2 regions of the Caballeronia sp. LZ024 genome follow, and region 1 is predicted to be linked to the other one. Evidence: riboswitches for the same ligand, from Rfam matches in the RefSeq annotation. Region 1 holds a riboswitch; the other holds the start of a gene.

Region 1 (5,876 bases):
CGCCGTCAGCACGCCGAGATCGAGCACGCGTTCCACCCATTGCGCGCTCGGCAACACCGGATACAGGCCGAGCCGCGGCGGGCATTCGGGAAACGGCGTCGCAGGCGCGGCGCCCAGGTCGCCGACACGCGGAAACGTAGCGAAATCGATGGGCCATGCATCGGCTTTGCTCTCGTCGCCCGCGCGCCACGCGAGCGCGAGCACGAGCGCGTCGTGCGGCTCGAAGTCGCAGTCGAGGAACGCGGCGAGCGCCGCGAGCCAGTCGTCGGAACGCTCGCCTTCGAGCACGAAGCGCTCGTCGCCGCGCCGCAGAACCGCACGTTCGCCGTGCGCTTCGAGCACGGCGGCGCCATCGGCGAGCAGGCGATCGACGTCCGCGTCATGCTGCTCGGTGAAGACGATCAGATCGTTCGCGCCGTGCGCGTCGGGCGTCGTCAGGCAGATGCGCCAAGGCTTCGACGCCGCCGGCCACGCGCCGAGACGCGAGCGGATGCGCTCGGCGACTTCCGTCAGTTCGTCCGCCGGCGGCCAGAAGATCTCGCGATTCAGCAGGCTCATGCGGCGCTCCCGTCCTGATGCCAGAACGGCATGCCGACGACCGGCGTGCTCGCCTCGGCGCTGTCGCGCTCGGCCATCGGGCCGGCGAGATAGGCGGTGCGTCCCGCCTCGACGCCGAGCGCGAACGCGCGCGCCATCTGCGGCGGAAAGGTCGCCTGCGAGACGGCCGTGTTGAGCAGCACGCCGTCGAAGCCCCATTCCATCACCTGACACGCATGCGACGGCACGCCGAGCCCCGCATCGACGATCAGCGGCACGTCCGGCAGGCGCTCGCGCAACGTGCGCAGGCCGTAAGGATTCGTCACGCCTTTGCCGGTGCCGATCGGCGCGCCCCAAGGCATCAGCGCCTCGCAGCCGGCGTCGAGCAGCCGCCGCCCGATCACGAGATCCTCGGTGCAGTACGGCAGCACCTTGAAACCGTCGCGGACCAGCTTGCCCGCCGCTTCCACGAGGCCGATCGGATCGGGCTGCAACGTGTAGTCGTCGCCGATCAGTTCGAGCTTGATCCACGGCGTCTCGAAGACTTCGCGCGCCATGTGCGCGGTGGTCAGCACTTCGTCGACGCTCTGGCAGCCCGCCGTGTTCGGCAGCAACGCGACGCCGTGGCGCTTCAGCACGTCGAAGAAGCCCGCCTCGCCGGTCGCCGACTGGCGGCGCAGCGCGACCGTGACCATGCCGGGCTTCGCGGCATCGATGGAATCCGAGAGCGACTGCAGCGACGGATAGCGCGACGTGCCGAGCAGCACGCGGCTCGGGAACGTCTCGCCGTAGAGCACGAGCGCATCGGCGGTCGTGATTTTGGTGGTGGTGGTCATGGTTGCGATCCTGTGTGAGTCAGCCGCCCGCGACGGGCGCGACGACATCGAGCTTGTCGCCCGTGGCGAGCGCCTTCGACGCGTGTTCTGCGCGCGCAACGAACTGGCCGTTCAGCGCGACGGCGAACGGCGGCTTCGCGCCGAACGCGGCGAGCGCGTCGGTGACGGTGGCCGAATCGGGAAGGTCGAACGGCCGCTGATTAATGTGGATGTTCATGGCGATATCGATGGTTTACAGTGCGGGCACCGCGTGCTCGCTGTGGAGCAGGTCGGCCCAGCGCGCCTGGCGGCGGAAGCCGTCGAAGGAATCGGGGGCGCTCACGTCCTGCGCGAGTAGCGCTTCGGCGAGCTGCGCGGCGGTATCGGCGACTTCCGGCGCGATCATGAAACCGTGCCGGTACAGGCCGTTCACCCGCAAGGTCCGCGCCCCGTCCCAGACGATCGCCGGCCGATGATCCGGCAGCGTCGGGCGGCAATGGGCGTTGAGTTCGAGGATGCGCGCCTCGCCGAAACCCGGATGCACCGCGAACGCGGCGCTCAATAGTTCAAGCGCGGAGCGCACGGTGACGGGCGACATGTCCTCGCCCTCCACTTCCGTCGCGCCGATCACATAGAGATCGTGCTCCTTCGGCGCGATGTAGAGCGGATAGCGCGGATGCAGCAGGCGCACCGGCCGCGTCAGGCCGATACCCGGCGCATGCACGCGCGCGACCTCGCCGCGGATGCCGCGCAACGCGGGCCACGCGGGCTTGCCGCCGAGACCGCGACAGTCGATCACGATGCGCGCGTCGGGCATCGTGTCGAGCGTCGTGTTCCAGTGCGTATCGACGCCGCGCGCTGCGAGTCCCGCGGCCAGCGCGGACAGGACCTGACGGTTGTCGAGTTGCCCTTCGTGCGGCAGCAGCCAGCCTTGCGCGAAGCGGCTCCCAAGCGACGGCTCCGCCGCCGCGACCTGAGCGCCGGACAGCTTCACGAAGCCGTCGTCGAAGAGCGCAGCGGGTGCGTTCGCGCGCAGGCGGCGCTCGAAGAGCGGCGCTTCGGCGCGATCGCCGGCATGCCAGACGACGAGCGTGCCGTTGCGCTGGAAAAAGACCGGCTCCGGCAGTTGTGCGATGAGCCCCGGCCAGCGTTCGAGCGACGCCACGCCGAGTTCCGTGATCAGCAATTCGGCGCTCGCCGCTTCGGCGAGCGGCGCGAGCATCGCCGCCGCGACCCACGCCGCCGACTGCGCGCCGGCCGCGTCGCCGCGTTCATAGAGCGCGACCCGATGCCCGGCGCCCGCCAGTTGCCACGCGACGAGCCGTCCGCACAGCCCGCCGCCGACGACGGCAAAGTCCGGCCGATGCGCGGCCCGTGGCGCGCCAGCACTCCGGTCGACAAAAGTATTCACGATGCGATGCCTCCTCAGCGACGAGCTGCGGCACGCGAGGAAGTGACGGGGAAATCGGTCCCGAGCCCTCTGTCGAGTGCGGCAGACGCACAATCAAAGGACGAAATCAGCGGCGAGACCGGCGGGGCGGCGCAATGCCGGCCCCAGAGCGGATGGAATGCTGGAAGAGACTGGAAAAACGATGGCGTTTTCCGGAAACTTCCCTCGCCGGTATTACCCGGATCGGGTGCAAAGGGTTTCTCTCAGCCTCGTCGCGCGTTTCGTGTTGCCAGAAACGCGCGCAAAGCACCCCTGTTTCGTCGACGGTCATTAAAGCATGAAACGCGAAGCCGCCGCAAACCGGGGATTCCCGCGTTTTTTCACGCGATCCGGCACTCTGGCACAATGCCGCGAACACTTGTGCGCGAATGCGCGCGGGCGCGCCTCGTTCCCCCGATCGCGCGATTCCGGCGCGATTCCGGCGCGATGCCGGATTAAGCCGCAGTTAAGGGAAAGCCGAAACAATCTGCGTGGCCCGTGCTTTCGCAATCCACCGCAACGGGCCCGATTACGCGCCGCCTCGTGCGCGACGTTACAACCGGCCGTGACGCCGGCTCATCATCAGGAAGCTCATGACCAACATCACGCCCGACAACGCTCAGCAAGCGGCCGACAACGTATCGGCCTGGAGCCTGATCAAGCCCTACTGGGTTTCGGAAGAACGCGGCATCGCGTGGGGACTGCTGGCCGCGATCATCGCGATCAACATGACGGTCGTGTGGATCAATGTCCGGCTCAACCGCTGGAACGCCGACTTCTACAACGCGCTGCAAACCAAGAACGTCCACGATTTCCCGCACCTGCTGCTGATCTTCACCGGACTCGCGTTCGCGTACATCCTGCTCGCGGTGTACGGGCGGTATCTGCGGCAGATGCTCGGTTTTCGCTGGCGCCAGTGGCTCACCAACAAGTATCTGGAACAATGGCTCGGCGACCGCGCGTTCTACCGGATCGAGCGCGACCGCCTCGCCGACAACCCGGACCAGCGGATCAGCGACGACCTCCAATCGTTCGCCACCACCACGTTGAGCCTCTCGCTCGACCTGCTTTCGACGCTCGTCACGCTCGTCACCTTCATCACGATCCTGTGGACGATCGCCGGCGCGCTCACGCTGACCGCCTTCGGCACGCCGCTCGTGATTCCGGGCTACATGGTCTGGGCCGCGGCGCTGTATGCGGTGCTCGGCTCGCTCATCATCCAGAAGGTCGGCCATCCGCTGGTGTCGATCAATTATCAGCAGCAGAAGGTCGAGGCCGACTTCCGTTTCGGCCTGATCCGCGTGCGCGAGAACGCCGAGCAGATCGCGTTCTACGACGGCATCGCGACCGAAACCGCCAACGCGAAGACCATCTTCGGTCGAATCCGCGACAACTGGTGGATGATCATGAAGTACACGAAGCGCATGACCTTCGTGCTGAGCTTCTACGGGCAGATCGCGATCATCTTCCCGATCATGGTCGCCGCGCCCCGCTACTTCGCCGGCGCGTTCTCGTTCGGCGTGCTCATGCAGATTTCGTCGGCGTTCGGCACGGTCAGCGATTCGTTCTCGTGGTTCATCAACAGTTACTCGACGCTGGTCGAATGGCGCGCCACGGTGAATCGTCTGCGTGAATTCAAGCGCGTGATGCGCTCGACGCATATCCGCGAAGCGATCTCGCCCGCGACCGTGCACGGCGGCATCAACCTGCACTACACGAGCACGAACGCGCTCACGACCAACGGCCTCTCGCTCGCGCTGCCGAACGGCACGCCGCTCGCGCGCGTCGCCGATGTGTCGATCGAGCCGGGGTCGCGCTGGCTGGTTCACGGGCCGTCGGGGTCGGGCAAGAGCACGCTGATGCGCGCGCTCGCGGGCCTGTGGCCGTTCGGCGACGGCACGATCGACGCGCCCGTCGATGCGAAGATGATGTTCATCCCGCAACAGAGCTACTTGCCGATCGGCACGCTGAAGGCGGCGCTGAGTTATCCGTCGCCGGCCGGCACGTTCAGCGACGAGGAATCGCGCGACGTGCTGCGCGCGTGCAGGCTGGAGGGTTACGTCGACCGGCTGGACGAGTCGGGGCACTGGGCGAAGGTGTTGTCGCCTGGCGAGCAGCAGCGGCTCGCCGCCGCGCGCGTGCTGCTGCACAAGCCGGACTTCGTGTTCCTCGACGAAGCCACGAGCGCGCTCGACGCCGACAACGAGCTTCATGTCTACAACACGCTCGTCGAACGGCTGCCGAATGCGGCGATGCTGAGCGTCGCGCATCGCGAGTCGGTCGCGATGTTTCACGATTACAAGATCGAGATCGAGCGGGCGATGGCGGAGGCATAAGGCGCTCTGCGCTGCAATGAAAAAAGCCGGACCGCCCCAAAGGCGATCCGGCTTTTTCTTTCAGCAAGAAGCGATACAAACCTACCGCGGCAACTCGCTATGTCCCATCAGGAACGCGTCGACTGACCGCGCGCACTGGCGGCCTTCGCGAATCGCCCACACCACGAGCGACTGCCCGCGACGCATATCGCCCGCCGTGAACACCTTCTCTTCCGACGTGTAATACGACTTCTCGCCTTCGGTCGCCGCGCGCACATTCCCGCGCGCGTCCTTGTCGACGCCGAACGCATCGAGCACCGGCGACAGCGGCTGCGTGAAGCCCATCGCGAGCAGCACGAGATCGGCCTTCAGTTCGAACTCGCTGTTCGGCACTTCCTGCATCTTGCCGCCCTTCCACTCGACGCGCACCGCGATCAGCTTCTCGACCTTGCCGTTCTTGCCTTCGAAGCGCTTGGTCGCCACCGACCAATCGCGCTCGCAGCCTTCCTCGTGCGACGACGACGTGCGCAGCTTGATCGGCCAGTACGGCCACACGAGCGGCTTGTTCTCTTCCTCCGGCGGCTGCGCGAGCAGTTCGAACTGCGTGACGTCCTTCGCGCCATGCCGGTTCGACGTGCCGACGCAGTCCGAGCCCGTATCGCCGCCACCGATCACGACGACATGCTTGCCCTTCGCCGTCAGTTGCTCGACAACCTTGTCGCCCGCGTTGACCTTGTTCTGCTGCGGCAGGAATTCCATCGCGTAATGGATGCCCGCCAA
Region 2 (5,876 bases), 2.0 Mb from region 1:
TCGGGCCGCATGCGCATCGCCGCCGAATACGAAGTCGCGCTCGACGCGAAGGGTGCCACCACGCAACTGACCGAACTCGCCGCCGAGATCGCGACGCTCGCCGCCGACGAACGCGCCTTCGCGCTCGCCCCCGAGGCGTCGCGTGCCGGGTACGCCGCGCATTTCGCGCAGGCGACGGCACGGATTCGCCGGATCATCGCGTCGCTCGACGGCTACTACCACCGCAAGGCCGACGACACTGCGCTCGCCAGCTTCGCGCAGGTGAGCGGCGCGGTTGATGCGCAGATCGCCGCCGGGCTCGCGACGCTGTCGAACCCTGCGATCGCCACCGACGACGCCCGCGCGCGCGCGCTCAAGACGCCCGAAGGCGGCGAGATCCTGGAAAGCACGCTGGCGCTCCTGCGCCTGACGGAGGAGCGCCGCGCGCAGCACGCACTCGATTCGAGCCGCGCCGACCAGCGCATCTCGACGTTCTGCGTCGGCGCGCTGTGTGCGCTCAACATCGTGTTGTTCCTGCTGCTGTTCCGCAATCTGGGAATTCAACTGGACAAGCAGGATCGCGTGCAGAAAAAGCTCATCACGCAGCAGGAGGAACTCGATCAGCTCGTGTTCGAGCGCACGCGTCAGCTCGAAGCGCTCGCGTGGCACTTGCAGTCGGTGAGCGAGAACGAAAAAACCGAGCTCGCACGCGAGCTTCACGACGAACTCGGCTCGATCCTGACCGCGAGCAAGATGGATGTCGCGTGGGTCAACGGCAAGCTGAAGCACACGGAACCCGCGATGGCCGAGAAGCTCGCGCGCGCGCTCGCGAACCTCGATCAGGGCATCGCGCTCAAGCGCCGGATCATCGAAGACATGCGGCCGACCGTGCTCGCGAACTTCGGGCTCGTCACCGCCCTTTCCACGCTCGCCGACGAAGCGGCGCAGCGCAACGGCTGGACCGTCGAACTCAAGCTGCCGGAGAGCGACGTGAAGCTCGGCGACGAAATCGAGATCGCGCTCTTTCGGGTCGCGCAGGAGTCGCTCACCAACGCGGCGAAGTATGCGCGCGCAAGCGGCATCGAGATTGCGCTGACGCTCGATGCCGAACGCGTGTCGCTGCATATCGCCGACGACGGCGTCGGCATCCGTGCGCAGGATCTGAAGCGCACGCACACGCATGGTCTGCTCGGCATGCGCCAGCGCGTGTCCGCGCGTGGCGGCCGCATCGAGATCGAACCGCGCGTGCCGCACGGCACGAGCATCCGCGCGACCTTGCCGCGCGAGCGCACGGACGCGAAGCACACGGCTTCGCTGGACACGGGCATTCCGCTCGCGTAGGAGGACGCCGACATCAATAGCGGAACCGGCTGACGTGAAAAACACGCGCACGCCTACAGCCTGCGCATCATGCTTTCTTTATGATGGTTCGGACAGAATGACTCTGCGCGACGCGCAGGGCGAACTCAACAACGATGCGCGGACGCTCCGCTCGCGCATCTCCAACTGCTAGGGGAACACTCATGACTCGACTCATCGCTTTGTTGCTGATCGCTGGCACGGCTGCCCTCGCGGGCTGCAATACCATGTCCGGCGCGGGCCAGGATATTTCGAAGGGCGGCCAGGCCATCTCGAACTCCGCTGAAGAACACAAGTAAGGATCGCGACCGCGCGGGCTGCCGCGCAGCGCAGTCCACATCGTTACCTGTCGGCCCGTCGCTTCTAGCGGCGGGCTTTTTTTCGACCGTCTGTTGCAGCAGTTTCGCGTGACATGAAAAACAAAGGCCTTCGCTGTCGCGAAGGCCTTTGTGCTTCCCGGCGCGATCCGCGTCGCGCGTTTTCCTGCGTTACTGCGTGTCGGGCAATTCGATCGCGGGCGTCTGCGTGTTGCCGCCCTGCGCGACGAGCAGGCGAATCTTGTTGGGAACCACTTGCGAAAGCGCGTTGCCGGCGGGCAGCGTCGTCACGAGCCAGTCTGCGTTGTTGCCGAGGTTGAACGACGCGGACGTGTAGACCGGCGTCTTCGATCCCGGCAGCGTCGCGATCAGTTGATAGGTTCCGCCGGAGACGTACAGCGAATCCTGGGTCGTCGCCGGGACGGCATTCTTGTACGCCACGCCGGCCATCGTCGGGCTGATCGCGCCGATGCTGGTGCCCGGCGCCACGAGATAGAGGTCGAGATTCTGTGCATTCGCCGACGCGTTGAAACCCCGCACGCGTGCGTTCGTCGACAGCAGGCCCTTGTCGAACGGATCGTCGATGACGGCGATCGACGGCAGGAAGCCCGCGTCCGGCAGCGCGATCACGGTGTACTCGTGGCCCTTCGCGGCGTTGGTGATGGTCGAGTCGGTGGCGAGTTGCGTCGTCGTGTTGACGGCCGCGTAGGAGAAGGTCTGGGCGCCAGTGTTGATCGTGGCGAAGTTCGTGACGGCCTTGTAGGCGAGGTTCGCCTGCAGGACGTGACCGTTGTTATAGAAGTCGACGTTCGGTGCGCTCGGAATGGCGTGGATGAAATGGACTTCGGGTGGCGTGACGCCGAGTTCCTTGCCGACGTCGTCTGAGCTGCCGCCGCAGGCGGAAAGGATCGATGCGGCACAGGCAAGCGCGGTCACGGTGCGGATGAGCTTCATGTCTTCACCTTTATTATCGATTGATGTTGATCGTTATGTCGGGCCGTCGCGCGTTCGGTGAAACGCGTGGGACCAGCCCGCTTTTCTTCCCCGGGGCACCGTTCGACGGATGCGCATGCGCACGGCGCCGGATGGGTGCCGACATTGAGCAACTGATGTGCCGCTGTGGACGAGGACGAAGCGCGGCTTGGCCGCCGCGCCCGGTGGGACAAGGCGCTTGCGTGATTTAGAGTTTTTGCTCGAACCGGACGTTCGGCGTGCGGTTCGCTGGAAAGGGCCCGGCAAGTCTTACGCGATATTTCCCATGTCTTACATCGTCGCGGTCGGCAGACGCGCCGCGCGGGCGCCCTCAGACGAGACCGCGCCGCCGGTAGTCGAACCAGAACGACAATCCGACGCTGATCAAGATGACGACGGTCGCGATGACCGTCCAGCGCGTGATGACTTCGCCGAGCAGCAGCGAACCGAGCGCCACCGCGACGACCGGATTCACGTACATGCAACTGCTCGCGATGATCGGACTCGTGTGGCGGATCAGATAGCCATACGCGACATAGGCGGCCATCGTGCCGATCAGCATCAGATAGAGAAACGAAGCGAACGGCACGAAGCCGATGCTCGCGATCCGCTCCCCCGACAACCAGGCGACGATCGTGGAAATCGTGCCGCCGAGCCCGATTTGCAGCGCCGTCGACACGAAGAGATCGGACGGCAGCTTGAGCTTCCCGGCGAGATGCGCCCCGCCCGCCCAGAAGACCGCGCCGCACAGGATGGCGAGGCTGCCGGCCGTCGACCCCGATGAGGTGTCGCCGTGATTCAGGAGCGCGATGCCGACCAGTCCGAGCCCGACCGCGACCCACTCGCCCTTTGCGATCTTGCGGCCCGTGAGCGCGGCGATGACGGTCGCGAAAAGCGGCACCGTCGCGACCATCACGGCCGCCGTTCCCGTTTCGACCGTGCGCATGCCGAATGCGAGCATCCCGCTCGACAACCCGACGAGCAGCGTCCCGACGATCGCCGCATTGCGGATTTCGGCGCCCGTCGGCCAGATCGGCTTCTTGCGCGCCGCGAAGATAAAAAGCCCGATGCCTGCGAAAAGATTACGCAGGCCGGAGAGCATCAGCGGCGGAAACGACGCGAGCGACAGATGCACCGCCATGTACGTCGATCCCCACACGATATAGACGACGGCCAGCGCGAGCGCGACCCGGCCCTGCTGCGTCCGCGGCAAACGGAACGGAAAACGGTCGAGAAGATTGAACGGCAGGCTGGACGGCAGCTTCGGCGGTTGCGGCTGCTGTGGCTGTTGCGTGACAGGCATCCGTCACTCCGCTTCGGCCAGAATTACAGACAGACCCGCTGATACACCGCCGGGACGGGCAGCCGGAGAACGACGCGCATGCGAACGAGGCGTCGCGGCAAGACGGGCAAGACAGGACAACATGGCGGAGTGCGGAAGGATGTCGGGCGAAAAACGGACCGCCGCGCGTACTAGGGAAAGTACGGAAAACGCGGTGCCCGCCATTATGCAGTAAGCGCTCTGTGCGCGAAGCGCAGTGTTACAGATGGTTGCCAACACGCCACGGTGCGGTGTAACGTAGCGGCTGCTAACGCGGGGGTCCTGCGCTGCGCATCGCAATCCGTCGAAAACTTTGCATCGTCGAAGGTCCAAGCTGGATTGCCCGCGTATCGTGGGTGAGAAATACCCTTTGAACCTGATCTGGATAATGCCAGCGCAGGGAAGCGTTCGGGTTTCAACGCGCAGGGTTCTTCTCACTCTCCCGCATCCTCCGAAGCCCGCAACTCCTTCCGTCTCGTTCCTCCCTGTTTAGCTCCTGAATCAGTCGCCGCCGGGCGTTCGTCCGTTCGTCCGCCGGCTTGCTGGAAAAACCGTCCCCAGGAGAGACAGCACATGAATGCCAACCCGAAGTTCCTGTCAGAGAACGCCGTCGTCGACGCCGCCGCCATCGCGCCGCTGCCCAATTCGCGCAAGGTCTACGTGACGGGCTCGCAGCCCGACATCCGCGTGCCGATGCGCGAAATCACCCAGTCCGATACGCCCGACAGCTTCGGCGGCGAGAAGAACCCGCCGGTCTACGTCTACGACACATCCGGCCCGTACACCGACCCGGACGCGACAATCGACATCCGCTCGGGCCTGCCCGCGCTGCGCCAGCGCTGGATCGAAGCGCGCGGCGACACGGAAAGCCTTGGCGGCCTGTCGAGCGACTTCGGCCGCGAGCGCGCCGCCGATCCGAAAACGGCCGAACTGCGCTTTCCCGGACTGCACCGCCATCCGCGCCGCGCGATTCCCGGCAAGAACGTCTCGCAGATGCACTACGCGCGTCAGGGCATCGTCACGCCGGAAATGGAATACATCGCGATCCGCGAGAACCAGCGCCGCGCCGAATATCTCGAAACGCTGCGGACGAGCGGCCCGAACGGCGAAAAACTCGCGAAGATGATGGGCCGCCAGCATCCGGGCCAGGCGTTCGGCGCCGCCGCGTTCGGCGAGAACGCGCTGAAGGAAATCACACCCGAGTTCGTGCGCGAGGAAGTGGCGCGCGGCCGCGCGATCATCCCCGCGAACATCAATCACCCGGAAAGCGAGCCGATGATCATCGGCCGCAACTTCCTCGTGAAGATCAACGCGAACATCGGCAATTCGGCGGTCACATCTTCTATCGGCGAGGAAGTCGACAAGATGACCTGGGCGATCCGCTGGGGCGGCGACACGGTCATGGACCTCTCGACGGGCAAGCATATCCACGAGACGCGCGAATGGATCATCCGCAATTCGCCGGTGCCGATCGGCACGGTGCCGATCTATCAGGCGCTTGAAAAGGTCAACGGCAAAGCCGAGGACCTGACCTGGGAAATCTTCCGCGACACGCTGATCGAGCAGGCGGAACAAGGCGTCGACTACTTCACGATCCACGCTGGTGTGCGCCTGCAATATGTGCCGCTGACCGCGAACCGCATGACGGGCATCGTGTCGCGCGGCGGCTCGATCATGGCGAAATGGTGTCTCGCGCATCACAAGGAAAGCTTCCTGTACGAGCACTTCGAGGACATCTGCGAAATCATGAAGGCCTACGACGTCAGCTTCTCGCTCGGCGATGGCCTGCGTCCCGGCTCGATCTACGACGCCAACGACGAAGCGCAGCTCGGCGAACTGAAGACGCTCGGCGAACTGACGCAGATCGCGTGGAAGCACGACGTGCAGGTGATGATCGAAGGCCCGGGCCACGTGCCGATGCAGCTCAT

Evidence for each region. A riboswitch is a leader RNA that binds a small molecule or an ion and turns the genes downstream of it on or off. The one in region 1 is predicted to bind thiamine pyrophosphate.
Region 2: another riboswitch for thiamine pyrophosphate. It lies ahead of thiC (phosphomethylpyrimidine synthase ThiC); the one in region 1 lies ahead of QCE48_RS13630 (FAD-dependent oxidoreductase).

Annotation. Positions count from the first base shown of each region.
Region 1 covers NZ_JARUXL010000001.1:3,029,480-3,035,355, forward strand. The annotation lists gene thiE (thiamine phosphate synthase) at 1-558, opposite strand, end outside; gene QCE48_RS13620 (thiazole synthase) at 555-1,373, opposite strand; gene thiS (sulfur carrier protein ThiS) at 1,393-1,590, opposite strand; gene QCE48_RS13630 (FAD-dependent oxidoreductase) at 1,606-2,763, opposite strand; TPP riboswitch at 2,946-3,066, opposite strand; gene QCE48_RS13635 (ABC transporter ATP-binding protein/permease) at 3,375-5,117, shown strand; gene QCE48_RS13640 (glutamate synthase subunit beta) at 5,199-5,876, opposite strand, start outside.
Region 2 covers NZ_JARUXL010000001.1:1,063,056-1,068,931, reverse strand. The annotation lists gene QCE48_RS04785 (sensor histidine kinase) at 1-1,320, shown strand, start outside; gene QCE48_RS04780 (entericidin A/B family lipoprotein) at 1,503-1,637, shown strand; gene QCE48_RS04775 (DUF4397 domain-containing protein) at 1,827-2,609, opposite strand; gene QCE48_RS04770 (EamA family transporter) at 2,959-3,930, opposite strand; TPP riboswitch at 4,214-4,369, shown strand; gene thiC (phosphomethylpyrimidine synthase ThiC) at 4,522-5,876, shown strand, end outside.